One region of the Rhizobium sp. P1_E1 genome, then DNA from elsewhere that is predicted to be linked to it. Evidence: riboswitches for the same ligand, from Rfam matches in the RefSeq annotation. Region 1 holds a riboswitch; each other region holds the start of a gene.

The links. Region 1 has a riboswitch for FMN ahead of AC1D1Z_RS09725 (6,7-dimethyl-8-ribityllumazine synthase). Riboswitches for the same ligand answer to the same signal wherever they lie in the genome.
Region 2: it holds a riboswitch for FMN, as region 1 does, so the genes downstream of both, ribN (riboflavin transporter RibN) here and AC1D1Z_RS09725 (6,7-dimethyl-8-ribityllumazine synthase) in region 1, are expected to answer to the same signal.
Region 3: it holds a riboswitch for FMN, as region 1 does, so the genes downstream of both, ribB (3,4-dihydroxy-2-butanone-4-phosphate synthase) here and AC1D1Z_RS09725 (6,7-dimethyl-8-ribityllumazine synthase) in region 1, are expected to answer to the same signal.

What each region holds. Positions count from the first base shown of each region.
Region 1 is NZ_JBFUAY010000018.1:15,129-21,309, forward strand. It holds gene ampC (class C beta-lactamase) at 1-100, opposite strand, end outside; gene AC1D1Z_RS09715 (LysR family transcriptional regulator) at 224-1,108, shown strand; gene AC1D1Z_RS09720 (VOC family protein) at 1,227-1,916, opposite strand; gene AC1D1Z_RS09725 (6,7-dimethyl-8-ribityllumazine synthase) at 2,091-2,525, opposite strand; FMN riboswitch at 2,604-2,746, opposite strand; gene AC1D1Z_RS09730 (SRPBCC family protein) at 2,990-3,436, shown strand; gene AC1D1Z_RS09735 (GCG_CRPN prefix-to-repeats domain-containing protein) at 3,670-3,981, shown strand; gene AC1D1Z_RS09740 (hypothetical protein) at 4,096-4,320, opposite strand; gene AC1D1Z_RS09745 (adenylate/guanylate cyclase domain-containing protein) at 4,524-5,642, shown strand; gene AC1D1Z_RS09750 (winged helix-turn-helix domain-containing protein) at 5,716-6,181, shown strand, end outside.
Region 2 is NZ_JBFUAY010000012.1:65,316-77,951, forward strand. It holds tRNA gene AC1D1Z_RS07480 (tRNA-Val) at 1-33, shown strand, start outside; gene AC1D1Z_RS07485 (hypothetical protein) at 135-533, shown strand; gene AC1D1Z_RS07490 (hypothetical protein) at 940-1,152, shown strand; gene AC1D1Z_RS07495 (glutathione peroxidase) at 1,264-1,812, opposite strand; gene AC1D1Z_RS07500 (hypothetical protein) at 1,946-2,299, opposite strand; gene AC1D1Z_RS07505 (class I SAM-dependent methyltransferase) at 2,465-3,070, shown strand; gene AC1D1Z_RS07510 ((R)-mandelonitrile lyase) at 3,076-3,477, opposite strand; gene AC1D1Z_RS07515 (aldo/keto reductase) at 3,720-4,706, shown strand; gene AC1D1Z_RS07520 (esterase-like activity of phytase family protein) at 4,780-6,990, opposite strand; gene ribN (riboflavin transporter RibN) at 7,074-7,982, opposite strand; FMN riboswitch at 8,067-8,221, opposite strand; gene hupB (DNA-binding protein HupB) at 8,346-8,621, opposite strand; gene lon (endopeptidase La) at 8,828-11,245, opposite strand; gene clpX (ATP-dependent Clp protease ATP-binding subunit ClpX) at 11,648-12,636, opposite strand, start outside.
Region 3 is NZ_JBFUAY010000052.1:5,707-18,342, forward strand. It holds gene AC1D1Z_RS18540 (FGGY family carbohydrate kinase) at 1-1,057, opposite strand, end outside; gene AC1D1Z_RS18545 (transketolase family protein) at 1,126-2,082, opposite strand; gene AC1D1Z_RS18550 (transketolase) at 2,082-2,891, opposite strand; gene AC1D1Z_RS18555 (ABC transporter permease) at 3,098-4,078, shown strand; gene AC1D1Z_RS18560 (sugar ABC transporter substrate-binding protein) at 4,196-5,125, shown strand; gene AC1D1Z_RS18565 (sugar ABC transporter ATP-binding protein) at 5,154-6,632, shown strand; gene AC1D1Z_RS18570 (SDR family oxidoreductase) at 6,655-7,443, shown strand; gene AC1D1Z_RS18575 (hypothetical protein) at 7,479-7,619, shown strand; gene AC1D1Z_RS18580 (glucose 1-dehydrogenase) at 7,714-8,496, shown strand; FMN riboswitch at 8,689-8,887, shown strand; gene ribB (3,4-dihydroxy-2-butanone-4-phosphate synthase) at 9,014-9,649, shown strand; gene AC1D1Z_RS18590 (SDR family oxidoreductase) at 9,736-10,503, opposite strand; gene AC1D1Z_RS18595 (DMT family transporter) at 10,832-11,740, shown strand; gene mobA (molybdenum cofactor guanylyltransferase MobA) at 11,750-12,379, shown strand; gene mobB (molybdopterin-guanine dinucleotide biosynthesis protein B) at 12,376-12,636, shown strand, end outside.

The sequences.
Region 1 (6,181 bases):
AGATGGCTTGCAGTTTCATCTCGTCAGCCGCAAAGCCATTTGAGGAAATGCATGTCGCGACCAGGGCGGCTGATAGAATTCCTATCCAATCAAGCTTCATTTTTTCATCCTCCAGACGCGGTTCAATCAGCGCAAAGGCGCATGAGGACGGCATTTAATGGCACTGTTTTGCGGCAGCAAACGATGATATCTCGGAGGAGATACAAGAAAATCTAGGGCTAAGATGGTTCGGCAATTCCTCCCTTTGAATGGCTTGAGAGCCTTCGAAGCTTCGGCGAGACATCTCAGCTTCACCCGCGCCGCAATCGAACTTTGCGTTACTCAGGCCGCCGTAAGCCAGCAGGTCAAAAGCCTGGAGAAGCGATTGGGCGTTGCGCTTTTCCAGCGCCTCCCAAAGGGTTTGAAAATCACCGCGGAAGGTGAAGCTCTTTTGCCAACGTTGACCAATTCCTTCGATCAAATGGCAATCACGCTGGACAGGATTGAAGCCGGGCAAGTTCGGGAATTGCTGTTTTTGGGCGTGGTTGGAACCTTTGCTGTCGGCTGGTTATTGCCAAGGTTTCCGGATTTTCAACAGCAGCATCCATTCATCGACGTGCGCATTTCGACAAACAATAATCGCGTCGATATGGCCGCTGAGGGGCTGCATTTTGCCATTCGCTTCGGCAGCGGCTCCTGGCACGGCACAGAAGCACTGCGTCTGTTCGACGCTCCGCTTTCGCCTCTGTGCACCCCCAGACTGGCAGACCGTTTAAGATCGCCCGCAGATCTTGCCGAAGCGACGCTTTTGCGGAGCTATAGGGCCGACGAGTGGAGTACCTGGTTCGAGGCCGCGGATGTTCCGCCGGCGGCACAGGTCAACGCAGGGATCGTTTTTGACTCTTCCCTCGCCATGATGGAGGCGGCCATGCAAGGATTGGGAATTGCTCTGGCGCCGCCGTCGATGTTTTCCAGGCATCTGTCATCAGGGGCTATATTACAACCTTTTCCCACGACCATATCATTGGGCAGCTATTGGCTGACTCGACTTCAATCAAGGCCGCCAACGGCAGCCATGCTCGCATTTTCCGATTGGATAACGTCGCAGATCTCTTCCGCATCTCAATGACAGCTTCTGGCGGATCGCGATCCTCGACCTGACGAGGCATAGACACGATAAAACATTTCGGTATGGCGCGCGCCATACCGAAATGCCCTTGCTTCTCAGAGGATGTTGCCGCCTTTGCCTACAAGGGAAGCTGCTTGCCGGCCTGTTCGCTGACCATGTATTCGGCGTACCAGTCCGGCCAGCCTTCGTCGTGCTTGCCGCCGTTTCGCTTCTCGTGTTCACCATGGGCAGTTGCCGCACGGCGGAGTGCTGACGCAAGCTCGGTCGACGTCGTGAATTTCGTCTCGTCGGCGTCGATGCGCCCCGGCAGCCGCGTGGTGACTTCCTGGAACAGCCAGCCGTTGCCGTCGGGATCCTTGAATGAGGCGAAGGAGCGATAGCTGCGATGATCGGGATCGCGGCCGGCGATCCGCAGGCGGCCGAACAGATAGGGTTCGTCCTTGCCGGCATAGACGCCGGCAGCGTCATGGAACACTTCGCTGACCTCGATGCCGCGGGCGATGAGATCGCGGCGAGCGGCCTCGATGTCGGAGACGATCAGGTAGAGCCCCTGGGCGGAACCGGGGGCCGCGGCGGTGACGTTCTTGCCGAAGATGATCGCGCAGCCGGAGCCGGGCGGGGTAAACTGGATTACACGGAAATCGGCATCATTGGCGAAGTCGGCGTCGAGCCGCCAGCCCAGGCCGTCGTAAAAGCGTTTGGCGCGATCGACGTCGGAAACGGGGATGACGACCACCTCGAGCTTGGTGTCGACGGGCTGTGTTCTCGGGGTCTCAATGGGGGTTTCACTGCGCATTGCATTGCTCATCTTCAGCTCCTTGGGGTTTTGGATGCGTTAAGAATGGCGATACATGTCAGTGGCCAGTGGACCACAGTGCGGTGAGGCCGTCGAATCAATTATTCTGTCTGGTTTGGCCGTGTAGCGGAGTTGTATCGAAGCGGCGGGACTGTTCCCGCCGTCTTCTGTTCGTCGAACCGCTGACTACGCGGCAAGAGCGGCGCGGGTTTTGCCGATCGTCAGAGCTGCCTTTGCCGCTTCACGGCCTTTCTCGACGAAGTGCGCGCGGTAGATCTGCTTGTGATGCTCGGTTTCCTGATACTGGTGCGGCGTCAACGACACCGACAGCACCGGCACGCCCGTATCCATGCCGGCGCGCATCAGCCCATCGACGACGGCCTGGGCGACAAATTCGTGGCGGTAGATTCCGCCGTCGACGACGAAGGCGGCGGCAATGACGGCGCCGTAACGCCCGGTTGCCGCAAGATCGCGGGAAAGCAGCGGCATCTCGAATGCGCCGGGAACATCGAACACGTCGACCTGCTCGGGCGGAACGAGCTGGTAGAAGCCATCAAGGGCGCGGTCGACGATGTCGGCGTGCCAGCTGGCTTTGACGAAGGCGTAGCGGGTGGGTGTCACGGTAATCTCCTTTGGCGAACAGACACATCACCCAAGGCGATCACGAACGTCCCCGACAGCCGCAAGGGCGGCAGGAACGCACGTTCTCTTTCATCCGGACTATGACCGTCGGCTCAGGCATCTCACCTGATCTGCTGACCCTTCCTGAGAAGGCGCTCGCGGGCTCGCAATCAAAATTGCATACCGCCGGTAGGGACTTTCACCCCGCCCTGAGAACGGCACGAACAATAGGGGGAAGGCGGCGGGCTGGCAATAGGTCGAAATGCTTTCGCGGCCGGAGCTGGATCAGAGCTCCCCAAGCGGCGATTTCGCTCGTTCGTCGATGGCGACCGGCAATCCCTCTTGCGGAGGAGGGGCATGCGCCTACATGCTCTCTGTGAGGACATCTAGGTCAGAAATACCACGACAAGACAGGACGCGCTGTCTCCGCCTGGGCGGGGCCGTGACAACCATGGGAGAGAGTGATGCCAGAATTTTTCGTCGTTCACCGCGAGGCGCATATCGCGGCGCCGCCGGCCGCGGTGTTTGCGCTGATGACCGATCCGGAGAAGATCCTGCGCTGGATGGGAACGGAAGCGCAGGTCGAGCCGCAGCCCGGCGGACTCTATCTCGTCAACGTCACCGGCGCCCGCTTTGCGCGCGGCTCGTTTCGTGAAGTGGTGCCGGTTCATCGCCTTGCCTACAGCTTCGGCTGGGACGGCAGCGAGGTGGTGCCGCCGGGGTCGAGCCTGGTCGAGATCGATCTGATCGAGCAGGGGGGCGGAACGCTGTTGCGGCTCACCCATAGCGGCCTGCCCAGCGCCGATCAATGCGCCGGCCATGCGGAAGGCTGGGCGCATTACCTCGGGCGGCTGACCGAAGTCGCCGCCGGGCGTAGTCCAGGTCCCGACCCATTTTACGGCAGGACGTAGCCCAGCGTTTCCACCTTCGACATCGCGCGCTGCCAGAACAGGATGATTTTAGGCTGGATCGGCCCAAAGTCTGAATCCTGTTCTAAATTAAAGAGTTAGAGCATAAGGTCGTCCGAAAACCGCTCACACTTTTCGGCATCATGCTCCAGCGCCAAACATGAACGCGCAGTTCATCTCCAGTTCAATTTAGCGGCCATAAAGTGGGGACGGCTGGATTGAAAATGGAGTTCTCGATGAAAGCGCTTTCTATCGCGGCCGCCTTGCTCGTTGGCGGCCTCTCGATCGGCACAGCTGAGGCGACGCCGATGGGGACAATCAATGTCCAGAGCAATGTCACAAAGGTCGACTACGCCTGCGGTCGCGGCTGGCATCTGACGCGCTGGGGCGAATGCCGGCGAAACTGGAGACGCCCGCCGCCGGTAGCTTTCTACGGTGGTCCGCCCCGCTGGGGCTGGGAGCGGCGTCACCGGGATTGGGATGATGGCCCGCGCTGGCGCCATGAGAGGCGCTGGGATCGCGACCGGCGTTGGCGGGATGACGACTAAAGGTCTCGCTTAGATGTAATGGATGAAGGCCGGAGCGATTTTCGCCCGGCCTTTTCTAATGAAACAGCTTCGCCGACGCTGACAGCCAGCGTTCTCCCGATTTGCCCGAGAGGGTCAGATCCTGCCGACGAGCCAGTGCTTGTCGTCGATCAATTCCTCGAGCTCGATGGGATCCTTGACGCCGAATTCGAACCATTCGACGAGTTCTTTCGCCTTGCGGCTGCTCTCCTCCGCCGTCAGCTCGACCTGATACCTTTCGCACCATCGCCGAAGGATCGACGTCAGCAGCGTCATGTCATTCCCATCCAGCGGATCTTTCGGCCAGAATATCGTGCCCATCGTACCCCTCAATCACACGATGACGAACGGCCCTATAATGGAATCAAAGTCGCGCAAGTTTAAAGTGTTTATTTTTTGTTTTCCACCGTGGCGAATGGCTTTCGACAGGGAGCGGACGTCCTTTTTCGAACCCGGGGATGACCGCAAGCGGTCACTCCGGGGATGTCCTTGCGGCCGCCCCGGTGAGCGTGCGATGTTAAGCCATGGATCTGCCGTCCCCCCTTGCCTGGCTGATTGACGAGGCCGGCGCCTCGCCTGGTCCCGAACGGTTTCTGGCCGAACTCGGGCGCCGGCTGCTGGCCGATGGCCTGCCGCTTTCCGGTGGCGCGCTGACGCTTTCGGTGCCGCATCCGATCATCGCGCGGCGCACCTGGCTGTGGCGGGCCGAGACCGGTGCTGTCATCGAGGCGTTGGCCTTCGCCGCGGCTCCGCAGAGTGAGGCCGGGCGCGAGTGGCTGGCCGGGTTGGGACCGGTATGGGAGGATAGGATCGGGCCTGTACAGGACAATCAGATATCTGACAGACCGGTGCTCGGCTGGGCGGGTATCGCCAATGGGGCGGGGGCCGGTGCATTCGGCCCGGCTGAGGCTGGCCTGCTGCACGAGGTCGCGCGTTTTGCTGGAGCGCCGCTCGCCGCCTTGGCGGCGCGGGAGGCGAAGGCCGCGCTGCTTGAAGCCTATCTCGGCCGCCGCAGCGCCGCCCGGGTGCAGGCCGGCGCCCTTGCCCGCGGCACCGGCGAGACCATCCGCGCAGCCCTTCTCTGCGCCGATCTGCGCGACTTCACCGCGCTCTCCGAAGTGACCGAGCCTCACGTGATGATCACCGCACTGGATGCCTGGTTCGACCGCGTCGCCGGCGCCGTGCATGCCTTCGGGGGCGAGGTGCTGAAGTTCATCGGCGACGGCGTGCTGGCGATCTTTCCGGTCACGGCTACGTCGAGCGAGGGCGACGCCGCTCGAGGGGATTGCGAGGCCTGCGAGGCAGCACTGCGCGCGGTCGCCGCCAGCCGCGCCGGCATGGCCCATCTCGATCAGGTGCGCCAGGCGCAGGGGCTGGCGCTGCTGCCCTTCGGCGCAGCATTGCATTTTGGCGAGATCCTGTGGGGCAATATTGGTGCTGCCGACCGGTTGGACTTTACGGCCATCGGCCCCGCCGTCAATCTGGTCAGCCGGCTGGAAGGGCTGTGTAAGCCGCTCGGCCGAAGCGTGCTGATCTCGGGCGCGGTTGCGGCGAATACGGCGACGGCACTGATGCCGCTCGGAGAGCACACCTTGCGTGGCATCGCCGACCCTTGCGCGGTCTTCACCCTGCCTGAGGATTGAGCTGCGGACAGGGCAGTTGCATTTATGCAAAGAAAGCTTTGCAAAGATATCTTTGCAATAGTAGGCTTCCGGCATGAAAAATCCGCGCCCGCAGCCTGCTCAATCCGTCACCGCACCCCGCACCCTCAGCCGTGTCGTGCCCGATCCAACCGCGCTGAAGGCGCTGACGCATCCTGTCCGGCTGCGCATGCTCGGCATGCTCAGGCTCGATGGCCCCGCCACCGCGACGCAGCTTGCGGCGCGGCTCGGGCTGAATAGCGGCGCGACCAGCTATCACCTGCGTCAGCTCGCCCAGTACGGATTCATCGAGGAAGCGCCGCATGCTTCGCGGCGCGACCGCTGGTGGCGCGCCAGGCACGAGCTCACCTCGGTGCCGGCAAGCGAGGTTGAGGGCGAAGGGCTGGATCTCGATCTCGCCTTCAACCAGGCGATACTCTCTCTGCAGGTCGGCCATATGCAACAGGCGCTGGAGGAATATGCCGAGCTGCCGGCGGAATGGCGCAAGGCGAGTACAGCCAGCGACATCATCATCCCGATGA
Region 2 (12,636 bases), on a different contig from region 1:
ATGTCGGGAGTTCGAGTCTCTCATCGCCCACCATTTTCAATCTTTCCTGCTGCTTGTTCATCGGAATTAGACTCCCGAATTAGCTCGCTAATCCGATCAGGATCTGCGCAAGGTGTTTTGTCAGGAGACACCTCATGAAAACCGTTGCCATCATCTCTACGCTGCTTCTCGCCAGCGTGGCTGCGCCGCCGTGCATTGCCAGAGAGCCAGCGCAAGAGGTGTTCCTGTCTGCCGGGGATCAGGCGATTACAACCTCGGGAGAAACCCCGGCGCGTGAAGCCAGAACATATCTGCTGAGAATGCAGTCAGATCTGCCGATTAATTTTTCGGTCGATGCCGACAATTCGGCCTGCAGCTTGGAAATCAGCAAAGCCAGCCAGCGCGGCGTCTTAAGCACCATCAGCCGATTCCCCGCGTCTTTCAGAGACAGCGGTCAAAGTGGCGATAAATATACGTTTTCGTTTTTCCAAAACCGCGTTTCATTTATGAGCGGCGCCCGGTGCGCCTTCTCATTTTCTCTCACGCAGAAGTGACTGTGGGGTGATGGGCATCCCTCGCCGTTTGGAGGACGCCCATCGTCTGCCATTTCATGGCGATTACATCCACGCCGAAAACCCTCCCGCTGCCTATCGCTTCGTCACGACTCTCCGTATCCGGTGAACTGGCTGCCGATGCCCCCGTTCGGCGGCACACCACGGCCCGAGTTGTGGGCAGGACTGCGTTCTCGAGGCAGCATGCGGCACGACGTTCCGGCGCAGCAAGGCGTGCATCCCGGCAGCTTCAGATGCGCGCCGTCCCGCCAGCGCTCCGTAAAACGGACTACTCCCAGCCACCGCGCCACCTCCTATTGGGCGAATGGATAGGGGCCGGCAAAAGTGGGAGAATTCGCCGCCCGGAAAGTCTCCGCGCTTGAAGGTTCATCACGCCTGGAGGTGTGCCATGAGGACCCTGCGCTCCGCATTGATGCTGTGCATCGCGATTGCCCTTGGCACGCCAAGTGCCACATACGTCGCCCTGCCCGGATATGCATTCAAGACGAATCCGACATGCCAGCGCCACGAACCAAAGACGAAATTCGACAGGAGGTGCGACTGGCCGAGGGTGGGCTTCAAGAACTTTACGCCCCCGCTTGTGACCGTGCTTGGGATCTGAGGATCTTGGAACGGCGCCGGATGCGCTTTCTCTTTTTCTCCGACTGAGATGTGAGAGCGTGATCGGGGTAGTGAGCATCCCGCTGTCCGGTGGGTGCTCATCGCCCACTATTCATCCCTTCGCCAGTTCTTTATCCACAGCGGAAACCAGCCGCGAATCGTCCGCCGTCACGTCAGGCGCGAAACGGGCGGCGACTTTGCCGTCGCGGCCGATCAGGAATTTCTCGAAGTTCCAGAGGATGTCGTCCTCATTTCCGCCTGTCATGCCATGGGATTTCAGGCGTTCGCGCATCGGGCCGTCACCCGTCGTCGCGACACCCGACTTGGTCAGCTGCCGGTAAAGCGGGTGCTGGGCCTCGCCCTTGACCGAGATCTTCGAGAAGATCGGGAAGGTGACGTCATAGGTGCTGGTGCAGAAATCGAGGATCTCGGCGTCGGTGCCGGGCTCCTGACCCTTGAAGTCGTTGGCGGGGAAAGCTGCGATGACGAAGCCGCGCTCGCGCTTTTCCCCATAGAGCTTTTCCAGCCCCTCATATTGGACGGTCAGCCCGCATTTCGAGGCGACATTGACGACCAAGAGCACCCTGCCCCTGTATTCGTTGAGCGTGGTCTCACGACCATCCACAGTCTTGACCGGGATATCCAGCACGTTGCCCGTCACGGGAACCTCCAATTTCGTAAGGATATGTTTCGCCCAAGCTTACCGATATCGCCGCCGTTGTCATCAGCGTCGGGATCAACTTGGCTTCCACAGGACGCCGGTGCGGCTTCCGGCCGCACCGGGCCTTAGCACCTCAGGCGGGAGACGTTTCCTTCACGTCGTCGAGCAGGAAGTGCACGACGAGATAATCCGTCTTGTAATGGCGGCCACTGTCCGACACGGAATCGACGCTGCCGCCGTCCTTCGGGTGCCAGGCGTGGTAATGGGGATTGGTGGTGATCAGCGTGATGGCCTTGCCATCTCTTTCACCAAGCCGGAAGCGCATCTCGGCGAGCGGCCAGATCCGCTCGTAATCCTGCATGGTGATTCGCGCCTTCAGCGCCTTGCGCTGCAGCGGCGCTTCGCCGGCCTCGGCTGGTGTTTCCAACATCACCTCCTCAGCTCCGCTGATGATGGCGTTGAATTCTTCAGGCCACATGCGTCTCATGAAATCGCTCCTCCCGAGGCTTTTTCGTCAGTTCACAGATGGAACTTAGCGGTTTGTCCGAAAGAAGCAAATTCCTGTCATGCGGTTGTCATCGGTTCCCGCTGCTCCTACCTTCCCGTCAAACCGCATCAGGGCCGTCAGTCGCCCGCAATCCCGAGATCAGAAATGAAGACACGTGAAGAAAGGCAGGCGCTCCGGGCGAGCATGCCGCGCACCCCGCTCAGCGCCCATCATATGGAAAACGCCCGGCTGCTGCCGGATCGCGGCGAATTGCTTTTTCGGATCCCGAACGGCGGCATCGGCGTCGAGGTCGGGGCAGCCTTTGGCGAATATACGGCGGAGATCCTGGAAAAGAATCGCCCGGCGCAGCTCTACCTCATCGATCCCTGGTCAATGGATCGCTACAGCTCCGGGCTCGATGCGATCCACACGAATTTCGCGGCCGAGATCGCGGCCGGCCGGCTGCATCTGATGCAAGGCACATCGCTCGACAAGCTTGCCGAATTCGAGGACGATTTCCTCGATTGGGCCTATATCGATACCGACCATTCCTTCGAGCTCACCTGGCAGGAACTCCTGCTCTGCGAAAAGAAGGTGAAGCGGACGGGGCGTATTGCCGGGCATGATTTCTGCACCGGCAATACGGTCAAGCCGATCGTCTATGGCGTCGTCGAGGCGGTCACCAAATTCTGCAAGGATTACGGCTGGCAATTCGAGTTCCTGACGGTCGAATCGCACGCGCATTTTTCCTATTGCCTGAAGCGGCTCTGATCAGCTCACATTTTACCGGAATATTGCTCGTCGCTGACCTTTTCCATCCAGTCGACGTGGCTGCCGTCCAGCGCTTCATGGATGGCGATATGCGTCATCGCCGTGTCCGGGGCAGCGCCGTGCCAATGTTTTTCGCCTGGCGCGAACCAGACGGTATCGCCGGGGCGGATCTCGCGGATGTCCTCGCCCCAGCTCTGGGCGAGGCCCTTGCCTGATGTCACGATCAGTGTCTGGCCGAGCGGATGCGTATGCCAGGCCGTGCGGGCGCCGGGTTCAAAGGTGACGGAGACCGCCCTCGCCCGTGCCGGCGCCGGCGTTTCCATCAGCGGATCCTGGCGAACGGCGCCGGTGAAATAGTCGGCCGGTGGCTTCGTCGAGGGGCGAGAGCCGGCGGGTTTGATCTCCATGATCTTTCCTTTTCCATTCATTGCGGTTGAAGCCTTATATCGCGACGATATTTCATCGAGGCGACCAATCAAAGCCGGATCGGCAATTGCCGCGGAGTCACCCGCCTGATAGTTCCAGTGGCTTTCATCACCAAAGCGCGTCGCATCGTGCTTGATTCATGCGATGCGCTTTGGCTCTTTGTTTTTATGCATGTCGCTGTCCCCGCACACTTCCGGGCGACATGCAGTAGGGAGGATTTTTCATGAAACACCATGCTTTTGGCCGCATGCCCTTCACCGTCACCAATGTCGGCTTCGGCGCCTGGCAGATCGGCGGCTCCTGGGGCGATATCAGCGAGGCCGACGGACGCGCGGCGCTCAATGCCGCGCTCGATGCCGGCATGACATTCATCGATACGGCTGACGTCTATGGCGACGGGCGCTCGGAAAAGATCATTGCCGACGTGCTGAAGACGCGCGGCGGTGTGCGTCCGATGGTCGCTACCAAGGCGGGCCGCCGCCTCAACCCGCATGTCGCGGAAGGCTACACCAAGGCTAATCTCGAAGGCTTCATCGACCGCAGCCTGACGAATCTTGCCGTCGACAGTCTCGACCTCGTGCAGCTCCACTGCCCGCCGCGTGAGGTGCTTTACCAGCCGGAGGTCTTCGAGGACCTGAACGCGCTGCAGAAGGCCGGCAAGATCAAGGGTTACGGCGTCAGCGTCGAGAAGGTCGAGGACGGTCTGAAGGCGATCGAATATCCCGGCGTCGTCAGCATCCAGATCATCTACAACATCTTCCGCCAGCGCCCCGATCACCTGTTCTTCCAGGAAGCACGCCGCAGGAACGTGGCGATCATCGTCCGCGTACCGCTCGCCAGCGGTCTTCTCTCCGGCAAGATCACCCGGGACACACATTTCGCCAGCGACGACCACCGCAATTTCAACCGCAACGGTGAAGCCTTCGATGTCGGCGAGACCTTTGCCGGCGTGCCCTTTGAGGTCGGCCTGCAGGCGGTGGAAGAGGTGCGCAAGCTGGTGCCCGAGGGCGCCACCATGGCCGCCTTCGCGCTCCGCTGGATCCTGATGAGCGACGCCGTCACCGTCGTCATCCCCGGCGCGCGTAACGCCGAGCAGGCCAAGGGCAATGCGGCTGCTGCCAATCTGGCGCCGCTTTCGGCCGATGTCATGGCAGCAACGCGCGAGATTTACGAGCGGCTGATCGCGCCGCATGTGCATCAGCGCTGGTAGGCGCCCAATACTCCGAGACGAAAATGGCCGGGTTTTCGCCCGGCCATTTTTATGTCGTGGAACTTTCAGAAGCTCAGTTGGTGCCGACCAGGTCAACCGGAAAGAACAGGGTCTCGCCGGAGGAGTCGCTGACGCCGTCATTGTCGGTGACCGCATAGGGCTTGCCCGATGCGTCGAAGGTGAAGCCTTCAAGCTTGTCCAGCACGTAGCCGTTGGTCGCGGTCTTCAGCTCACCGAGGAAGTCGTGGGCTTCGGTCTTCTTGACGACCGGCAGCTCGCCGCCGAGCTTGGCGGGCTTCAGGTCCGATATCGCGACCTTGTAGAGCTTCTTCAGCCTGGCGGCATCACCGACGAGGTTGTCGCGCTCGATGATGTAGACGCTGTCGCCCTGGGCCGAGATTTCCGACAGGCCGACCCAGCCGCTTTCCGTCTTGTCGAGCGGATAGCGCACAGCACCCCATTCCCTCTTCTTCGGATTGTAGGAGACGAGCTTGACGAAGCCCTTCTCGTCATCGCTCCACTCACGCTGGACCGCCATCCAGAGCGTCGCATCGTCGCCGGTGCCGACAATGGTCACGCCTTCAAAGCCGTAGCGGATTTCGTTGGCGACGAGCTCCTTCGGCAGGGCAATCTCGGCCTTGATGTCGCCCTTGGCATTGACGTTGTAGAGGGCATGCGGAACGAGACGCTCGCTGTAACCTTCCGAGGCGAGCCAGAAGGAGCCGTCGGCAGCAGCCGCGATGCCTTCGATGTCGAGCTTCTGGGCCGGGGCGCCGTCACGCTTGACGACGAGGGCGTCGGTGATGACGGCCGGCTTCTTGCTGGCATCGATCGTGTAGATCGTCGGCTGCGAGCCCAGAACGCTGTCGCTGACGGCGTAGAGCATGCCCGGCTTGCCCGGAACGGCGGCGAGACCCGAAAGGGCTGCAAAGCCGATCGGATTGCCGTCCTTCTCGGCGGAGACGATCTGCGGATAGGCCTTTTCGCCTTCCGAGCGCTCGTAGATCATCACATGCGAGCGCGCGCCGCCATCCTTTCCGAGGTCGAGTTCGTTGGCAGTCACGAGGAGATTGCGCTTAGGGATGGCGATCGCGCCTTCCGGCGAAATGCCGGACGGCAGCAACTGGACGAGTTCGGGATCGGCACCGGTATCCTTATAGACGCCGACGACCGAAGCACGCTCGGCGAGCAGGAAGAAATACTGATCGTCCCCGAACTTGGCGGCTTCGAGGCCTTCCGGCTCGACGCCCTTCGATCCTGACCGGCTTTCCGGATAGTGGCCGATATGGGCGACGGCGCGTTCGAAGGATGCGCCCGATTCGTAGAGAAGCTTGCCCGTCTTGTCGAAGATGGTGAAGCCGCGCGAGCCGCCCTGGTAGTCGCCTTCATTGGCGACGACGAGGCGGTTGTCGTCCAGCCACTTCACGGCGTCGGGTTCGCGCAGCACGCCTTTGGCTTCGCCCGAGAATTTCAGGGCGCCGTCACGCTTGGTGTCGATACCGGTGAGATCGACGCTGCCGGCGGAGAAATGCGTCTTCACTTCAGCCGTGTTGGCGTCGATGATGACGATCTCATTGTTTTCCTGCAGCGTCAGAGCAATCTCGTTCAGGCTGTTGAAGGCGACGAATTCCGGCTCCGGATCCTCCGGGGCGACGCCGGCAAGCCCGGTCAGCGCCACGTGCTTGATCGTGCCGCAATCGACGGTGCCGTTCCTGACCTGGAAGACGACGAGGTCGCCAGCCGGCATTTGCGGGATCTTGCCGTCATTGACCTTTTCGTCGCGCTCGTTTTCGATCGCGATGGTGCCGAGCGTCTTATCCTTGTTGAGGGCGATCGAATCCGGCTGGCCGCCGAGATCGCAGCTGTTTTCGATCTTCTTGGTCGCCACGTCGACGATGGCGAGACGGCCCGAGGGCTTCGCCTTGTTTTCGGAAGTGTTGACGGCAACGAGCGCCTTGCCGCCGCTCGAGGTGACCGATGTCGGCTCGCCGTCCATCATCACCGCGCCGCCGGCCTTCGGAGCCTTGGCATCGGTAATGTCGATGAAGCCGATCGCGCCGAGCGGGCTGTCGCTATAGATCAGCGTGTTGCCGTCGTCGGTCGCGGTGATGATTTCGGCGGAGCTCACCGAAAGCTTGTCCTTGTCAGCCGGCAGGTTCTGCGCAACCGGGAAGGAAGCGATGCGATTGAAAACCGGTTCGGCCGCGGCCGGAAAGGCAACGGATGCGAGAAGCACGGCAGCGAGCGCTGCCTTGCGCGATGAAATTGTCATGAAATCCCCCATGTGTCGAACATTCGAAACAGGAGTTTTCTGCGCGAGCGGCATGACAGAGGCATGACAGAGGCGACATTTTGCGCCAGACCACATCAGGCTGGTTTGCGCTCCCGGCGCATCTCGTTTCGCATGATGAAGAGCGAGGCAGACAGGATGAGAGCTGCTCCCAGCCAAAGGTAACCCGCCGGCGCATAGCCAAAGAACAGCCAACCGGCCAGCACGTTCAACGGCAGCTTGAGATCATCGAACGGCTGGACGTAGGCGGCATCGGCTGCGGCATAGGCAAGCGTCAGGAAATACTGCGCTGCGGCGGTCAGCAGCCCCGCCAGCAAGAACAGGGCAAGCGTTGCGCCCGTCGGCACTGCAAAACCTGCCGCAAGCGCCAGCCCGCCGTTTATCGGGGTCAGCAGAACGAGCAGCCAGACGGTGATCGTCTCCGGTCGTTCAATGCCCGTCAGGCTTTTGGTGATCAGCGACGAGGCGCCCCACAGCATCGCCGAGAGCACAGGCAGGAGTGCCGCCCAGCCAAAGCCGTCCGACCATGGCTGCAGGATGATCATCGCTCCGGTGAAACCCGCCGCCGTCGCGGCCCAGCGGGCCGGGCCGACGCGCTCACCGAGGAAAAGCCGGGCACCCAGAATGATGAAGAAGGGCGAGGTCATCACCAGTGCGATCGCCTGCCAGATCGGCACGGCGGCAAGGCCGGCGACCCAGGCCTCGACGCCGAGCGCGGCAAGCGCGACGCGCGCGAGGTGACGCCAGGGATAGTGCGTGCGCATCGCCGCGAGGCCGAGCCTCTTAAGGAACGGCAACGAAAACAGGAAGGCGAAGCCATATTGCCAGAAGGCTGCCGACGCCGAGGGAAAGGCAAGCTTCATCGTCAGCCATTGGGTGACGACGTTGAGAAGCGAAAAAGCAATGCCGGCAAGCACCATCCAGAGTGCACCGACAACGGCGCGGGACGGCGAGACTGCAAGGGAAGTCTGATTCATGTCTTTCATCCAAAACAGGGACCAACATAAATCAGGACGCATGAGGCACGGACACGAGCGACATGGCGGATCCCTGCCCTTCGCACGGCCAACACTCATTCTCTTCCATCCGGACTTTAACCGTCGGCTCCGGAATCGCACCGGATCTGCTGACCCTTCCCCCGCTTGGACATGAGGGAAGGCGCTCGCGGGCTCGAGCCGAAACTCTTACCGCCGGTGGGGAGTTTCACCCCGCCCTGAGAACAGAAATGTCGTAGATCAAAGCCCGCGCGGCGGCAAGAGTGTTCCTAAAGCAAAAGGGGTCCGGCAAAGCCGAACCCCTCTCAAATCCTTCACAACCGGTCTCGTTTCCGGCTGACGGATAATATCAGATCAGCCGTTGACGGCGTCCTTCAGGCCCTTGCCAGGCGTGAATTTGGGCACGTTGCGAGCCGGAATGTCGACTTCAGCGCCCGTCGACGGATTACGGCCCTTCGTTGCGGCACGATGAGAAACGGTGAAGCTGCCGAAACCCGCGAGGCGGATGTCGCCCTTGTTCTTGAGTTCAGCCTGGACAACGTCGAAAACCGCGTCAACAGCGGAAGCCGCGTCAGACTTCGTCAGCCCTGCCTTTTCGGCTACTGCGGACACGAGTTCATTCTTGTTCATGTTTCCACCCCTTTCTAAATGGTATGAAACGACTCAAAAGTAAGCTAGGCGCAGAATAGGTTTCATCAGGCCCGCCGAAAACCCAAAAGCCCTGCAAATCAAGGAAAAGCAAGCGTCTACATGACGTTTTCACAAAAAAGGCTGGCGTTTCCGCCAGCCTTTTTGCGTGTTTTGCCCCAATTGGGCGTAAATGTGGCAAAGGCCACTCAATGCGCTATGGTTGCGCCTGTCTCATCGAGGCCTTCGACCGTTGCGATGACGGGCGTTTCTACCGTGCCGTCCCATTCGATCGGCTCCGGTCGCCGGATCAGCGCATGCTTGATCACCTCGCCCATGCGGGATACCGGGATGATCTCCATGTTGTTCTTCACGTTATCGGGAATCTCCGCCAGGTCCTTGGCGTTTTCCTCCGGAATCAGCACCTTCTTGATGCCGCCGCGAAGCGCTGCGAGCAGCTTTTCCTTGAGACCACCGATCGGCAGCACACGACCGCGAAGGGTGATTTCACCGGTCATGGCCACATGCCTATCCACCGGGATGCCTGTCATGATCGAGACGATCGCGGTTGCCATGGCGACGCCGGCCGAGGGGCCATCCTTCGGCGTCGCGCCTTCCGGCACGTGCACGTGGATGTCGCTCTTGTCGAAGCGCGGCGGCTCGATGCCGAAATCGACAGCGCGCGAGCGAACATAGGAGGCCGCTGCCGAGATCGATTCCTTCATGACTTCCTTCAGATTGCCGGTGACCGTCATGCGGCCCTTGCCCGGCATCATCACGCCTTCGATGGTCAGCAGCTCACCACCGACTTCCGTCCAGGCAAGACCGGTCACGACGCCGACCTGATCCTCGCCCTCGGCTTCGCCATGGCGGAAGCGCGGGACGCCCAGGTAGTCGGAGATGTTGGCAGCCGTCACATGAACGGCCTTCGTCTTGCCCTTGATGATCTCGGTGACCGCCTTGCGGGCGAGTTTCATCAGTTCGCGTTCGAAGTTGCGGACGCCGGCTTCGCGGGTGTACTGCTGGCTGATCGCCATCAGGGCGTCGTCGCTGACCGAGAATTCTTCCGGCTGCAACGCATGTTCCTTGATGGCCTTCGGCAGCAGGTGCCGCTTGGCGATTTCGCGCTTTTCATCCTCGGTGTAGCCGGCGATACGGATGATCTCCATGCGGTCCATCAGGGGCGCTGGAATATTCAGCGTATTTGCCGTCGTGATGAACATCACATCCGACAGGTCGTATTCGACTTCCAGATAGTGGTCCATGAAGGTCATGTTCTGCGCCGGATCGAGCACTTCCAGCAGGGCCGAGGACGGATCGCCGCGATAATCCTGGCCGAGCTTGTCGATCTCGTCGAGCAGGAAGAGCGGGTTGGACTTCTTCGCCTTCTTCATCGACTGGATGACCTTGCCGGGCATCGAGCCGATATAGGTGCGGCGGTGACCGCGGATTTCGGCTTCGTCACGAACGCCGCCAAGCGCCATGCGGACATACTCACGGCCGGTCGCCTTGGCGATCGACTGGGCGAGCGAAGTCTTGCCGACACCCGGAGGGCCGACGAGGCAGAGGATCGGGCCCTTGATCTTGGTGGCGCGAGCCTGCACGGCCAGATATTCGACGATGCGCTCCTTGACCTTGTCGAGACCGAAGTGATCGGCTTCGAGGATCTTCTCGGCATTGTTGAGATCGGCCTTGATCTTCGACTTCTTGCCCCAGGGGATCCCGAGCAGCCAGTCCAGATAGTTGCGCACGACGGTGGCTTCCGCCGACATCGGGCTCATCTGACGCAGCTTCTTCAGTTCCGCATCGGCCTTTTCACGGGCTTCCTTGGACAGCTTGGTCTTGGAGATGCGCTCTTCCAGTTCGCTCATCTCGTCGCGGCCTTCCTCGCCGTCGCCGAGTTCCTTCTGGATCGCCTTCATCTGTTCATTGAGGTAATACTCGCGCTGGGTCTTCTCCATCTGGCGCTTGACGCGCGAGCGGATGCGCTTTTCGACCTGCAGGACCGAGATCTCGCCTTCCATGAAGCCGAGGGCCTTTTCGAGGCGCTGCTTGACGCTGGTGGTCTCCAGCATCTCCTGCTTCTCGGTGATCTTGATCGACAGATGCGAAGCGACCGTATCGGCGAGCTTGGAATAGTCGTCGATCTGGCTGGCGGCGCCGACCACTTCGGGCGAAATCTTCTTGTTGAGCTTCACATAGCTCTCGAATTCGGAGACGACCGAACGCGACAGAGCTTCCAGTTCGACCGGATCGTCATGCGGCTCCTCGAGCACATGGCCGAGCGCCTCATAGAAATCCTCGCGGCTGGTATAGGTGTCGATCTCGGCGCGGGCGCGGCCTTCGACCAGAACCTTCACGGTGCCGTCGGGCAGCTTCAAGAGCTGCAACACGTTCGCCACGGTGCCGACATTGTGGATCGCGGAAGGATCCGGATCGTCGTCGCTGGCGTTGATCTGCGTCACCAGCATGATCTGCTTGTCGGAACCCATGACCTCTTCGAGCGCACGGATCGACTTTTCCCGTCCTACGAACAGCGGCACGATCATATGCGGGAAAACCACGATGTCGCGCAGGGGCAGAACAGGGTAGGCAGTGCTGCTCGCTACAGACGTTTTCTTCGTCATTTTATGTCCTTTCCATCGTCCCGTTGCCGGGCTCTCTGCACGGCCGCTTGGGACCGGCCGGCACTCTCACTTGTTGCTACAAGTGGAGGTTCTGACTACGCTTTTCAAGCCACGCAAACGCCCGCGTCCCTCGGATGTGACAGCTTTATTACAACGGAACGCCAACACTATGAAGCGCGTGGCTGGACCGGCGCTTACCACTTCCGACCCGGCTAAAATACAAACGCCAGCAAGAGACTTACGGAATCATTGCATGATTGCCAAGCACTACCCCTTGCGCAACATCGGCAAAGGCAATGTCGGTTCCCACCGGCAAATACTAGCAGCGCTTCGCATGGTTTTTCAAATAGAAAGGGGCCTGCCTATGGCAAGCCCCCAAAATAATCACACGAAAGCCCAAGCTCACGCCGAAGCGTTGGCTTTTTCTTCCTGGCGATCGGCATAGATGTAAAGCGGACGGGCCGAACCGCGCACCACTTCCTCGGAGATGACGACCTCGCGCACGCCTTCCAGCGTCGGCAATTCGAACATCGTGTCGAGCAGGATCTTCTCCATGATCGAGCGAAGGCCGCGGGCGCCGGTCTTGCGCACGATCGCCTTGCGGGCGATTTCGCGCAGAGCGTCCTCGTGGAAGTTCAGTTCCACGTCTTCCATCTCGAACAGGCGCTGATACTGCTTGATCAGCGCGTTCTTCGGCTCGGAGAGGATCTGGATCAGCGCGTCCTCATCGAGGTCTTCAAGCGTCGCCAGAACCGGCAGACGGCCGATGAACTCAGGGATGAGGCCGAACTTGACCAGATCTTCAGGCTCCAGTTCGCGCAGGACCTCACCGACGCGGCGGTCATCCTGCGACTTGACGGTCGCACCGAAGCCGATCGAGGTCTTCTCGCCGCGGGCAGAGATGATCTTGTCGAGGCCGGCAAAGGCGCCGCCGCAGATGAACAGGATGTTCGTCGTGTCGACCTGCAGGAATTCCTGCTGAGGATGCTTGCGGCCGCCCTGCGGCGGAACGGAAGCGACCGTGCCTTCCATGATCTTCAGGAGCGCCTGCTGCACGCCCTCGCCCGAGACGTCGCGGGTGATCGACGGATTGTCGGACTTGCGCGAAATCTTGTCGACTTCGTCGATGTAGACGATGCCGCGCTGCGCACGCTCGACGTTGTAGTCGGCCGACTGCAGGAGCTTCAGGATGATGTTTTCGACATCCTCGCCAACATAACCGGCCTCTGTCAGCGTCGTCGCATCAGCCATGGTGAAGGGAACGTCGATGATGCGGGCGAGCGTCTGGGCAAGATAGGTCTTGCCGCAGCCGGTCGGGCCGACGAGCATGATGTTCGACTTCGCCAGCTCGACTTCGCCGTTCTTGGAGGCGTGCGCCAGGCGCTTGTAAT
Region 3 (12,636 bases), on a different contig from region 1:
GGGAGAACAGGGCACGGGCGTCCGAGTTCCAATAGGGTGCGCCCAGTCCCACGAATGCTGGCACGAAGCCCGGTCCGCCCGGTTCGGCGCTCGCCGCAAGTTCGACAAGGGCCGCCACGTCTGAAAGGCCGAGAATGCCTGCCATCCAGGGGAGACTGGCGGCGCAAACGAGAATATTGCCTTCGAAAGCGAAAGTCGGCTTTCCCCCGAGACGCCATGCGACGGTCGTTGTGACGCCGTTGCGTGGGGGAATAAATCGCGGAAGCGTCGTCATGATAGAAGAGCCGGTTCCAAAGGTTACCTTGCCATCACCCGGCTTGAATGCGCCATGGCCGAACAGCGCAGCATGGCTGTCTCCGATCGCGGCCATTATCGGAGTTCCATCCGGCACGCCTGGCAACCCTTGCGTCCTGCCGAAGTCGGCAGAGCTGTCGAGTACTTCAGGGAGGAGCGCGATATCCACGCCGAAAATCTCGCCAAGTTCCTTGCTCCATCTCTGCTCCTGGAGATCGAACAACTGGCTCCTGGCGGCATTGGAAGCATCGCAGACATGCCGGCGCCCACCCGTCAGGCAGTGGACGAGCCAACTGTCGACCGTTCCCAGCCGCACCGATCGCCCGGCCGGCATACGGTCGAGCAGCCATCGGAATTTCGAACCCGGGAACATCGGATCCAGTGGCAGGCCTGTGAGCGCCTGCACACGGTCAAGGTGGCCTTCGACAATGAGACGTTCGCAATCCTGTGCCGTTCGACGGCACTGCCAGCTTACCACCGGTCCAAGTGCTTCTCCCGTTTCGGCGTCCCAGGCCGTGACTGATTCGCGCTGATTGGAAATCGCCACGGCCTCGACAATGACGTCGGGGGCGGCCTTCAGGCAGGCGTCGATCGCCTCGCAGACGGATGCGTAGAGCCGCCGTGGGTCTTGTTCGACCCAGCCTGGTTTCGGATAGGCGATGCCGACTGGAGCCGAACCTCTGCCAACAATTTCTCCCTTTTCGGAAACGAGAACTGCCTTTGAATTGGTGGTGCCCTGGTCAATTGCCAGAATTGCCCGCATTCTATCCTCCCCAGATCAGACGGCAGCCGGGACGACAAAAGGCATCCGGGCTGATCATGTGATCCCAGTTACTTGCGCCTGATCAGCGACTGCGCCGCGTCGGCGATTGCGAACGGCGCCATCCCGAATTCGTCGAGCAGGAACTCTGCCGAACCGGTCGGAGCGTAGACGCCGGGAACTCCGAGACGTTTCATCGGGACTGGAGCATTGTCGACCACCACTTCGGCGACCGCGGAACCGAGCCCGCCAAAGATCGAATGCTCTTCGGCTGTGACGATCGCTCCGGTTTCCTTCGCCGCCGCGATGATGGCGTCCTCGTCGATCGGACGAACCGTTGCAAGGTTGAGCACTCTGGCGTTGATACCGCGTTCTGCGAGGATCTCGGCAGCCTTTAGGATTCGATGAGTCAAAGTGCCGTTTGCGATAAGGGTGACGTCAAAACCCTGGCGAAGGAGGTTTGCCTTGCCAAGTTCGAACTTGTGACCCTCCGGAAGGAGATCAGGCACACCCACGCGAGACAGGCGCAGGAAACAGGGGCCTTTGTAGGCCGCGGCCCACTCAACCGCAGCAGCTGTTTCGATGCGGTCACAAGGCGCAATGACCGGGAGATTAGGCAGAACCCGCGTCCAGGCGAAGTCCTCGATCGAGTGATGGGTCGGGCCGAGTTCGCCATACGCCATTCCAGAAGAAATGCCGACCAGCTTGACGTTGGCATTCGAATACGAAATATCGGCCTTGATCTGCTCCAGCGACCGTCCCGTTAGAAACGGAGCGGCGGCGCACACGAACGGAAGGCGTCCGCCATTGGCGAGGCCTGCTCCAACCCCCACCATGTTCTGCTCGGCGATACCGACATTGACGAGGCGCTCTGCAAACTTCGCCTTGAAGCCGCCGAGTTTGGAGGAACCCACGGAGTCGTTGCAGACGGCAACGATTGTTTCGTTTTCGGCTGCCAGCCGCTCAAGCGTAGTGGCGAATGCGTCGCGGCAATCGTAGAGCTTGGGTGCGTTTATTGGCGCGTTCATTACAGTGCCTCCGACAATTCTGCCAATGCGATTTCGTATTGTTCCTTGCTCGGTACCTTGTGGTGCCAGTCGACTCGGTCTTGCATGAACGAGATTCCATGCCCCTTGTTGGTGTGGGCGACGATGCAATGCGGCCTCGATGCCCGTTGTTCGAGGGCTGAAACGACTTCGCTCATATTGTTCCCATTGATCTCGGTGACTTCCCAATCGAAAGCTTCAAGCTTCGGACGAAGCGGGGCGAGATCGTTGGTTTCCGCCAGGGCCGCGCCCTGCTGGAACCTGTTGTGGTCGATGACCAGCGTCAAGTTATCGAGCTTGAACTGCGCGGCCGCCATGATCGCTTCCCAGTTGGAGCCCTCCTGCATCTCACCGTCGCCGGTGACGACGTAAGTGTGATATTTTGCGCCCGAGAGCTTGGCGGCTTTTGCCATTCCTATTGCAACTGGAAGACCGTGGCCGAGCGGCCCGGTATTCGTTTCGACGCCAGGGACCTTGTTGCAATTTGGATGCCCGTTCAGCCTCGAATGCGGCTGCAAAAAGGTGGAAATCTCTTCCTCCGGGATGAAGCCACGTTTTGCGAGCGTCACATACAGAGCGCATGCAGTATGTCCCTTCGAAAGAACGAACCTGTCGCGGTCGGGGTGCTTCGGCTGATCGGGCCAAACATTCAGCACACGAAAATAGAGGGCAGTCAAAATGTCGATAACCGACATCTCCCCGCCAATATGGCCGGCGCCCGCTTCAAAGACCGCCTGGAGATCGCGCAATCGGATCTCGCGAGCGACCCGCTCGAGTTCTGTCGTATTCATGGATTCCTCTCATGCATAAATATTCAGTTATCAATATTTTTGCACAAGACACCGATTAGTCAAGCCCCTTAAGCGGTGCACCGGCAGTTGCAAGCCCAGAAAATCCTATTGACAGCCGAAAGGCAACTTGTTAATGAATTTTCCAGCATCGGTGAATATTTATTCTTCGAACGAATTAGCGATCAGCCTACGCATAGGGAGGAACAATGGTGGCGCTTGATATCAATGAACACAGGCTTTCGTCCGGCGCCTGGTTGAGCAAGCTCAAGGGCGCCACCGGCCCACTCGTGGGGCTGCTCGCGCTTTGCGTCTTTCTGAGCGTCAGCACCGACACGTTTCTGTCGGTTCGGAACGGCCTCAACATCCTCGATCAGATCACGGTTCTCGGCATCATGGCCGTCGGAATGACCTTTGTCATTCTGATCGGCGGCATCGATCTCTCCGTCGGCTCGGCACTGGCTCTTGCGATGATGGTCATGGGCTGGACTGCGAATGTCGCCGGCCTACCGCTGCCGGTCGGGATCGCTTTTGCTCTGGTCGCATCGGGCGTTTCGGGGCTGATCGTCGGACTACTGGTGACGCAGTTCAGGGTTCCAGCGTTTATTGCCACTCTTGCAATGATGTCCGCGGCTCGCGGCGTCGCAAATATGATCACGGACGGCCAGCAGATCGTGGGATTCCCCGACTGGTTCATGATGCTGGCAATCGATCGCCATTTCGGCGTGTTGACCGCCACTGTGTTTCTCATGCTGGCGGTTGTTCTTGCGGCGTGGCTTTTCCTGCACTTCCGGTCCGAAGGTCGCATGCTCTACGCGGTGGGAGGAAATCCGGAAGTCGCTCGGCTGGCGGGTATCAACGTCCCGCTCGTGACGATTGGCGTCTACGTCGCAAGTTCAGTCCTTGCGGGGCTCGCAGGCATCGTACTCGCCGCCAGGCTGGACTCCGTCCAGCCGTCCAGTGGTCTGGGCTATGAGTTGGACACCATCGCTGCGGTCGTCATCGGCGGGACTTCACTCTCGGGGGGCGCGGGCGGTATCGGAGGAACACTTATCGGTGTTCTTATCATCGGCGTCCTTCGCAACGGGCTCAATCTTCTCAACGTCTCGCCCTTCCTGCAGCAAGTGATCATCGGCATCGTCATCGTGCTCGCGGTCGGCGCGGAGACTATTCGTCGGCGTCGCGCCTGACGAACGGGGTCCGCCGCGTCGGCGGGCCTGGAATTCCGCTCCAAGGGTTTGGGGCGGATCAATACCCCGAGGGGGAGGACATACCCGAGGGTTCCATCAAACAACGGAGGAAATACAATGAAAATAGCGCGCACCATGCTCGCGTCTGCTGCACTGCTCGGCCTCATGCTCGGCCCCGTACACGCGGCGGAACTGAAGAAGCTCGGCTTGGCCGTTGCCAACCTTCAGGCAAACTTCTTCAACCAGATCAAGCAATCGGTCGAAGCCGAAGCCAAGAAGCGCGGCATCGAAGTCATCACGGTCGACGCAAAAGGCGACGGGCCGACACAGGTCAATCAGATTCAGGACCTCCTGACCCAGAAAATCGACGCGCTGATCTACATTCCGGCAGGTGCGGCCGCTGCGACCGTTCCGGTCAAGCTCGCGAAGAACGCTGGTATTCCGGTCGTGAACGTTGACCGCAACGCCGAGGGAGCACCCGGCGATACATTCCTTGCAACGGATTCCGTCGCGTCTGCCAAGGCCGTGTGCGACTACATCCTGAAGGAAGCCGGCGGCAAGGGGAAGATGGTCATCATCCACGGCCAGAAGGGCACGACGCCGGAAGTCGATCGTTCGAAGGGCTGCGCTGAATCTCTCAAGGCATATCCTGATGTCAAGGTTGTCGCCGAGCAGTTCTCGAACATCTGGAGCCAGGACGAAGGATTCCAGATCATGCAGAATATGCTGCAGGCAAATCCGGACGTTTCGATCGTGTTCGCCCAGGCCGACGGCCTCGCCCTTGGCGCCGCACAGGCGATCAAGGTCGCCAATCCTTCCCAGAAGATCGTGGTTGGCGGCTTCGATGGTGACACCGCAGCTCTCGAAGCGCTCAGCAAAGGCGTCTTCAACGTAACTGCGACCCAGCAGACGCAGAAGATGGGCCGCGACGCGGTTGAAAACGCCGCCAAGCTTGTCGCCGGAGAAAAGGTGCCGCCGGTCCAGCTCATGGATGCCACGCTGACAACCAAAGAAAACGTCGCAGGCTTCATCGCCAACCATCCGTAATGAAGTTGAGGTCTTGAGGAGGTGTGCCATGACTGATCCAGTTCTTTCCCTGAGGGGCATATCCAAGTGGTATGGGCCGCTCCAGGTTCTGAAGAATGTCAGCTTGGACGTCTATCCGGGCGAAGTGGTTGCACTTCTCGGTGAAAACGGAGCGGGCAAGTCAACGCTATCGGGCATCATCGCCGGGTCCCGCACACCGTCTGAAGGATCAATGACCTGGCTGGGGCAGCCTTATGCCCCAGCCACCCCAAGGGAAGCGATCGACAAGGGCGTTGTCCTGATCCACCAGGAGCTGCAGCTTCTGCCGCAACTGTCGATCGCGGAAAACGTCTTCATCGGACGCTGGCCGATGAAGAACGGCGTCGTCGATCGTCCCCAAATGGTTCGCCGAGCCCAGGACCAGCTCGCTCGCTTGAACCTTCACATACCCGCAACGCGGACAGTCGCCGGCCTTTCCACAGCAAATCAACAACTCATCGAGATCGCCAAGGCGCTGGCTCTCAACGCAAAGCTCCTGATCCTCGATGAGCCGACAGCCGCCCTTGGCGGCGCGGAGACGGAAGCTCTTTTCGAACAGGTTAGAAAGCTTCGGTCAGAGGGTGTCGGCATCGTCTACATTTCCCACCGCATGGAAGAGATCAAGCGAATAACCGACCGGATCGTCGTTCTTCGCGATGGCGAGCGCGTGCAGGAATTCTCCGACAGCGCGACACCGGTGCGAACGATCGTCGAGAGCATGGTTGGACGCCCACTTGACCGCTTGTTCCCTGCCCTGCCGGTTCCGACAGACCATCCAGTACTCCAGGTGTCCGGGCTGAGCTCGCCGGACAACTCATTCCGTGACGTTACCTTCGATGTGCGCGCCGGGGAAATTCTCGGGATCGCCGGATTGGTCGGCGCCGGCCGCACGGAACTTGTCCGCGCCATTTCGGGCGCGGACCCAATCAGTGCAGGTTCGATCAAGCTGGAAGGCGAAGAACTCAGGCTGCGCGATCCGGCGGACGCGATCGCCAAGGGCATCGTGATGGTCCCGGAAGACCGCAAGGAGCAAGGCTTGGTTGTCGGGCACCGGATCGGCGAGAACATTATATACGCCAATCTTGACAAGCTGGGCGGGCGTTGGATTACGCCGCGCGTCAAGCGCTCGTTTGCGGAGAAGGCAGTTGCCAAGTTCGGCGTAAAGGGCCGTGCGGAGCAATATGCCTCGGACCTGTCCGGCGGCAACCAGCAGAAGGTCGTCATCGCGAAATGGCTGATGCGCGATCCTAAGGTCGTCGTACTCGACGAACCGACGAGAGGCATCGACGTCGGCGCCCGAGCGGGCATCTACGACATCATCGTCAATCTTGCCAAACGGGGCGTGGCGGTCATCGTCGTAAGCTCGGACCTCGAGGAAGTTCTCGGCGTCTCCAATCGCATTCTCGTGCTTGCGCAAGGCAAACAGGCAGGCATTCTCAATCGTGACCAGGCAAATGACGTTTCGGTCATGGAGCTAGCCACCATCTAAACAGACAGAGAAAGGAAGAGCGGTGTCCGACATCACTCTGAACGCCCCGAAGCTTTTCGATCTCAGCGGCCAGGTTGCCATCGTTACCGGAGCCGGCAGCGGCATCGGGCAGCGCATTGCCATCGGCCTTGCACAGTGCGGCGCCGACGTGGCGTTACTCGACCGTCGAACCGACGACGGGCTGGCCAGGACGGCTGAACATATTCGCGCCGCTGGCCGCCGTTCGATCCAGATCGCGGCTGATGTCACGAGCAAGTCTTCCCTTGGAGAGGCAATAGCACGGACCGAGGCAGATCTCGGCGCATTGACACTTGCAGTCAACGCGGCGGGCATCGCTAACGCGAACGCAGCGGAAGAGATGGAGGAGGACCAATATCAGACGTTGATGGATATCAACCTGAAAGGCGTCTTTCTTTCCTGCCAGGCAGAGGCTCGCGCCATGCTGAAGAATGGACGCGGCTCCATCGTCAACATCGCTTCCATGTCGGGTGTGATCGTAAACCGAGGACTGAGCCAAGCGCACTATAACGCCTCCAAGGCGGGCGTGATCCATATGTCGAAGTCTATGGCGATGGAATGGGTCGACCGCGGCATTCGCGTCAACACCATCTCCCCCGGATACACGGCAACGCCCATGAACACCCGTCCGGAGATGGTTCATCAGACCAAGCTCTTCGAAGAGCAAACGCCAATGCAGCGAATGGCAGCGGTGGACGAGATGGTTGGCCCGGCAGTGTTCTTGCTGTCGAATGCGGCAAGCTTCGTGACCGGCGTCGATCTTCTCGTCGACGGCGGTTTCTGCTGCTGGTGATGGCGAGGCGAAAGCTCATTGCCGGCAATTGGATAATGAACGGTCTCGCTTCCTCCCTAGCTGAGATCGAGGCGCTGAAGGGAATAACGGGCAAGACGGCGTGCGATATCGTCGTCTGCCCGCCCTTCACGCCGATCGAACGGGCTGTCGAACGGACGGCGCCCAAGACTGCCTGAATTCGCCAAGACTATCTCGGCAACCGCTTGAGCTCCAATAATCATCGCAGGGCAGGTCACGCCCAGATTTGCTGTTTACCGGGAAGGAAAGAGCATGAAACGCTTCGAAGATAAGACGGTCGTGATCACGGGAGGCAGCCGCGGCATCGGCGCTGCCATCGCCAGACGCTTTGCGCGCGAAGGCGCCAATCTCGTCGTTTCGGCCAACGAGGAGCTGGTCCACGGCGTTGCCGAACAGATCCGGGCCGAAGGCGGCAAGGCGATCTCCTTCATCGGCGACGTTACCGACAAGGCAAGCGTCAAGGCCCTCTACGATGCCGCCGAGAAGGAATTCGGCTCGGTCGACGTCTCGATCCAGAATGCCGGCGTCATTACCATCGCCCGGGTCGAGGACCTGACCGAAAACGAGTGGGACAAGGTGATGGCCGTCAACACCAAAGGCGTTTTCCTCTGCGCTCAGGAGGCGATATCAAGAATGCGCAAGCACAAGCGCGGCGGCCGCATTATCAACACCGCTTCCGGCCAGGCCCGCGATGGCTTCATCTACACCCCGCATTACGCCGCCTCGAAGATGGGCGTCGTCGGCATCACCCAGAGCCTGGCCAAGGAAGTCGCGACCGAGAAGATCACCGTCAACGCCTTCTGCCCCGGCATCATCGAGACCGACATGTGGGCCTATAACGACCAGGCCTGGGGCAAGCTGCTCGGCAACTACGCCCCCGGCGAACTGATGAAGGAATGGGTCGCGGGCATCCCGATGAAACGGGCCGGCTCCGGAGAGGATGTCGCCGGCCTGGTCACCTTCCTCGCCAGCGATGACGCCGCCTATATCACCGGCCAGACGATCAATGTCGACGGCGGCCTGATCATGTCCTGATGCATGTCGCCTAAAAGTGCGCAGTGGTTTGGGACAACGACATGCATGGAAGGATCAAACCACCAACGAAGCACGGAAGGCGAGCCGGTCGTCGCCTCCATGTGAACAGTGTGTCCATCGGCGTTAGGGCAGCTTTGCATTTTTGCCCGGTCGAGTGACCTTGCCATCCGCCTGTTTTTGATCCTATCTTTGAAATGTTCTCAGGGCGGGGTGCAATTCCCCACCGGCGGTATCAGGAGCAATCCTGGAGCCCGCGAGCGCTTCCGGCACCACAGCGCCGCGCGTCTTTCAGACGCGCAAACGACGCTGTAGCACTTTGAATTGCTGGAAGGTCAGCAGATCCGGTGAGATGCCGGAGCCGACGGTATAGTCCGGATGGAAGAGGACAACACGGGCAGTCGCACTCCATCACGGAGTCGGCTGACGTTTGTTCGCCCAAGGGCAGAAGGCTCGCTCACGGATTGAGCCGAGCAGACCATGTCAGTACGCTGACATAACCCTTGAAAGGCCAGACAGCATGACTATTGCAACAATTGAAGATGCCATATCAGCCATTGCCAGCGGCAAGATGGTCGTCGTCGTTGACGACCAAAACCGGGAAAACGAAGGCGATATCGTGGTCGCGGCCGATGCCGTTACTCCGGAAACAATCGCCTTCATGATGACCCACGCCCGCGGCCTCGTCTGCATTGCCATGGAAGGCGAGCGCCTCGATGCGCTCGATATTCCGCTGATGGTGCCCAACAACACGGAATCGCACAAAACCGCCTTTACGGTCTCGGTCGATTATCTCAAGGGCACGACGACGGGCATCTCGGCTGCCGACCGCGCCGCCACCGTCCGCGCCCTCGTCGACGATCGCGCAAAGCCAGATGAATTCGCCCGCCCCGGTCACATCTTTCCGCTGCGCGCCAACCCCCGCGGCGTGCTCGGCCGCCCCGGCCATACCGAAGCCGCCGTCGATCTCGCCCGCCTCGCCGGAAGGGTCCCCGCCGGCGTCATCTGCGAAGTCGCCAACGACGACGGAACCATGTCCCGTCTGCCCGAACTCACGCTCTTCGCCGAACGCCACAACCTACCCCTCGTCACCATCGAGGATCTGGTCGCCTACCTCGACCGCCAGGCGGAAAGAGACATACGCGAAGTCGCCTGATCGATGCCTTAGTTGCGGCGGCATAGCCCGCCGCAACAAAGAACGTGCCGCAGTGATGACACTGACGGCACCTTCCCTTGCCGGTCCTATGTCCGGCTGATCGAAACCCCACCATCCGCCAGCATCGCCGTGCCGGTCACGAAGCTCGACATGTCGGAGGCGAGGAAAAGCGCCGCATTGGCGATCTCTTCGGGTTGCGCCATGCGTTTCAGCGCATGCAGCCCCTCCACGAAGGCGAGCACCTCCGGCGTGGCATCCGGCGCGTTGGTAATGCTGGCGGGTGTGTCGGTGCCGCCGGGAAGCAATGCGTTGACGCGGATCTTCTGCGCTCCGAGTTCAGCGGCGAGCACTTGCACGAAGCCGATCAGCCCCGCCTTGCTCGCCGCATAGGCGGCCATGCCAGGCATGCCGACGGTGTGGCCGACGAAAGTCGAGGTGAAGATCAGCGATCCGCCGCCTTTTCCCATCGCCGCCGACTGGTGCTTGGCGCCGAGGAAGGCGGCGGTGAGATTGGTCTCGATCGTCTCGCGCCAGCCCTCCAGCGACAGCCCGGCGACCGGCCCCATCTCACCGAGGATGCCGGCATTGTTGAAGGCGATGTCGAGCCGGCCGAAACGCGAAACTGCCGTCTCGACGAGCCTTGCCTGCAGCGCCTCGTCCCTGACATCGCCTGATATGGCGACGGCCTGACCACCCTCCGCCTCGATTTCCGCGATGATGGCATCGAGCGCGTCCTGCCGCCGGCCGGTGACCACGAGCTTGGCGCCCTGCCGTGCAAAGAGTTTCGCCGCCGCGCGGCCGATGCCGGAACTTGCGCCGGTGATGATTGCGATCTTGTCGTTGAGAAGTGTCATATCGATCTCTCCTGGGTTGTTGCGAGACCTGAGATGCTCAAACATCAGGCGATGCAGCCACCCGTTTCCCGAGCAGGACGAGAAAAACGCCTATGGCCGAACCGGCAACGCGACGGCGCGTCCTCATCGACGCCTTGATCGCGGCGTCGGAAATATCGGAATTCACGTTATAAAACAGGCACTTGTCTAGACTTCCACCCACACGCCTGCGTTGACATCAGCGCCATTGTGCACCGCATCATCGATTTATCCCTGGTGTGACATTCATCCGATTCCCTTCATGCATCTTCGCGACTAAAAGGAGCGCACAGGTAACGGGAATCTCTTCATGCCGCGGTCACGCAATACTGAGGGCGCCATCTATATGAGCATGGCAATGGCCGGCTTTTCCGCGAGCGACGCTCTGTCCAAATCGGTGATCGCCTATATGAACGCCGGCGAGATCATGTTCCTGCGCGGTCTCTTCACCAGCCTGCTCGTCTATCTGATTGCCTGGAAAATGGGCGCGCTGCGCTCCTGGCGCATCATGCTGCAGCCGATGATCATCTTCAGGATCATCTGCGAGACGCTCTCCGCCGTCACCTATATCACCGCGCTCGGCATGATGCCGATCGCCAATGCCTCGGCGATCCTGCAGTCGCTGCCGTTGGTCGTCACTTTCGGTGCTGCGCTGTTCTTCGGTGAGCCGGTCGGCTGGAGGCGCTGGTCGGCGATCCTCGTCGGCCTCGTCGGCGTGATGATCATTATCCGCCCTGGCCCGGAAGGATTCACCGCCGCCGCCCTGCTCTGCGTCGCCGCGGTGCTGACGACGGCCGGCCGCGATCTCGCCACCCGGAGCATCAGCCCGGAAATTCCCTCACTGATGATAACCGTCATCACCGCCATATCAGCCTCCTTCTTCGGCGCGCTGCTCATCCCGCTGCTCGGCGGCTGGCAGCCGGTCAGCGCTAGCGCACTTGGGCATCTCGTGCTCGCATCGGTGCTGGTGCTCGTCGGCTACCAGTCGGTTATCCTCGCCATGCGCACCGGCGAAATCTCCTTCGTCGCGCCGTTCCGCTATACCAGCCTGATCTTTTCCTCTCTGCTCGGCTTCCTCTTCTTCGCCGAAGTGCCTGACAGCTGGACGCTCGTCGGCGCTGCGATCGTCATCGCCTCCGGCCTCTATACGTTCTATCGTGAGGCCAAGCGCCGCGTATCGCCGATCGCGCAGGAATCCGCGCCGCGCGCGCCGGTCTGAGGAAGGATGATGGCTGAATTCTCGCTTGGCAGATCTGATATAGCAGGCGTCGTATTGGCCGGCGGCCGCTCGCAGCGCATGGGCCGCGACAAGGCAGGCGTGATGCTCGGGGCCGAGAGCCTGCTCCACCATGTGCTGACCCGCCTCTCGCAGCAGGCCCCGCTCGTTGCCGTCAATGCCGATGCCGCCGCCGAGGGCGTGCCTGTCGTTCCTGACCGTTTTCGCGGTAAGGCCGGGCCGATGGCCGGCATCCATGCAGCCATGGTCTATGCCGCCGGCCTGCCCTCGATCACCCATGTCGTCACCGTCTCGGTGGATTGCCCGTTCTTCCCGGCCGATCTCGTCGCCCGGCTGGCGGCAGCGATCGAGCACCCGTCGCAGATCGCCATTGCCGCCTCCGAGGGCCGCAGCCATCCCGTCTTCGGGCTGTGGCCGGTGACGCTGGCCGCCGATCTCGAAGCCTGGATCACCACCGACGAGAAGCGCCGCGTACGCGACTTCCTGTTACGGCATGACGTTACGGAAGTGGCGTTTCCGCTGCATCCGACCCGCGCCAGCCTGCTCGACCCTTTCTTCAACATCAATACGCCCGACGATCTCGTCGAGGCGGAACGCTGGCTGGAGGCCCTTCGCGGATGACCGCACCGAAAATCTTCGGCATCGCCGGCTGGAAGAACTCAGGCAAGACGGGGCTCGCCGTCCGACTGGTGACGGAGTTCACCCGCCGCGGCTACAGGATCTCGACGATCAAGCACGCCCATCATGATTTCGACATCGACAAGGTCGGGGCCGACAGCTACCGCCACCGCCAGGCCGGCGCCCACGAGGTCACCATCGTCTCCGGCACCCGCTACGCCATCATGCACGAGCTGCGCGGTGCCCCCGAACCTGTGTTC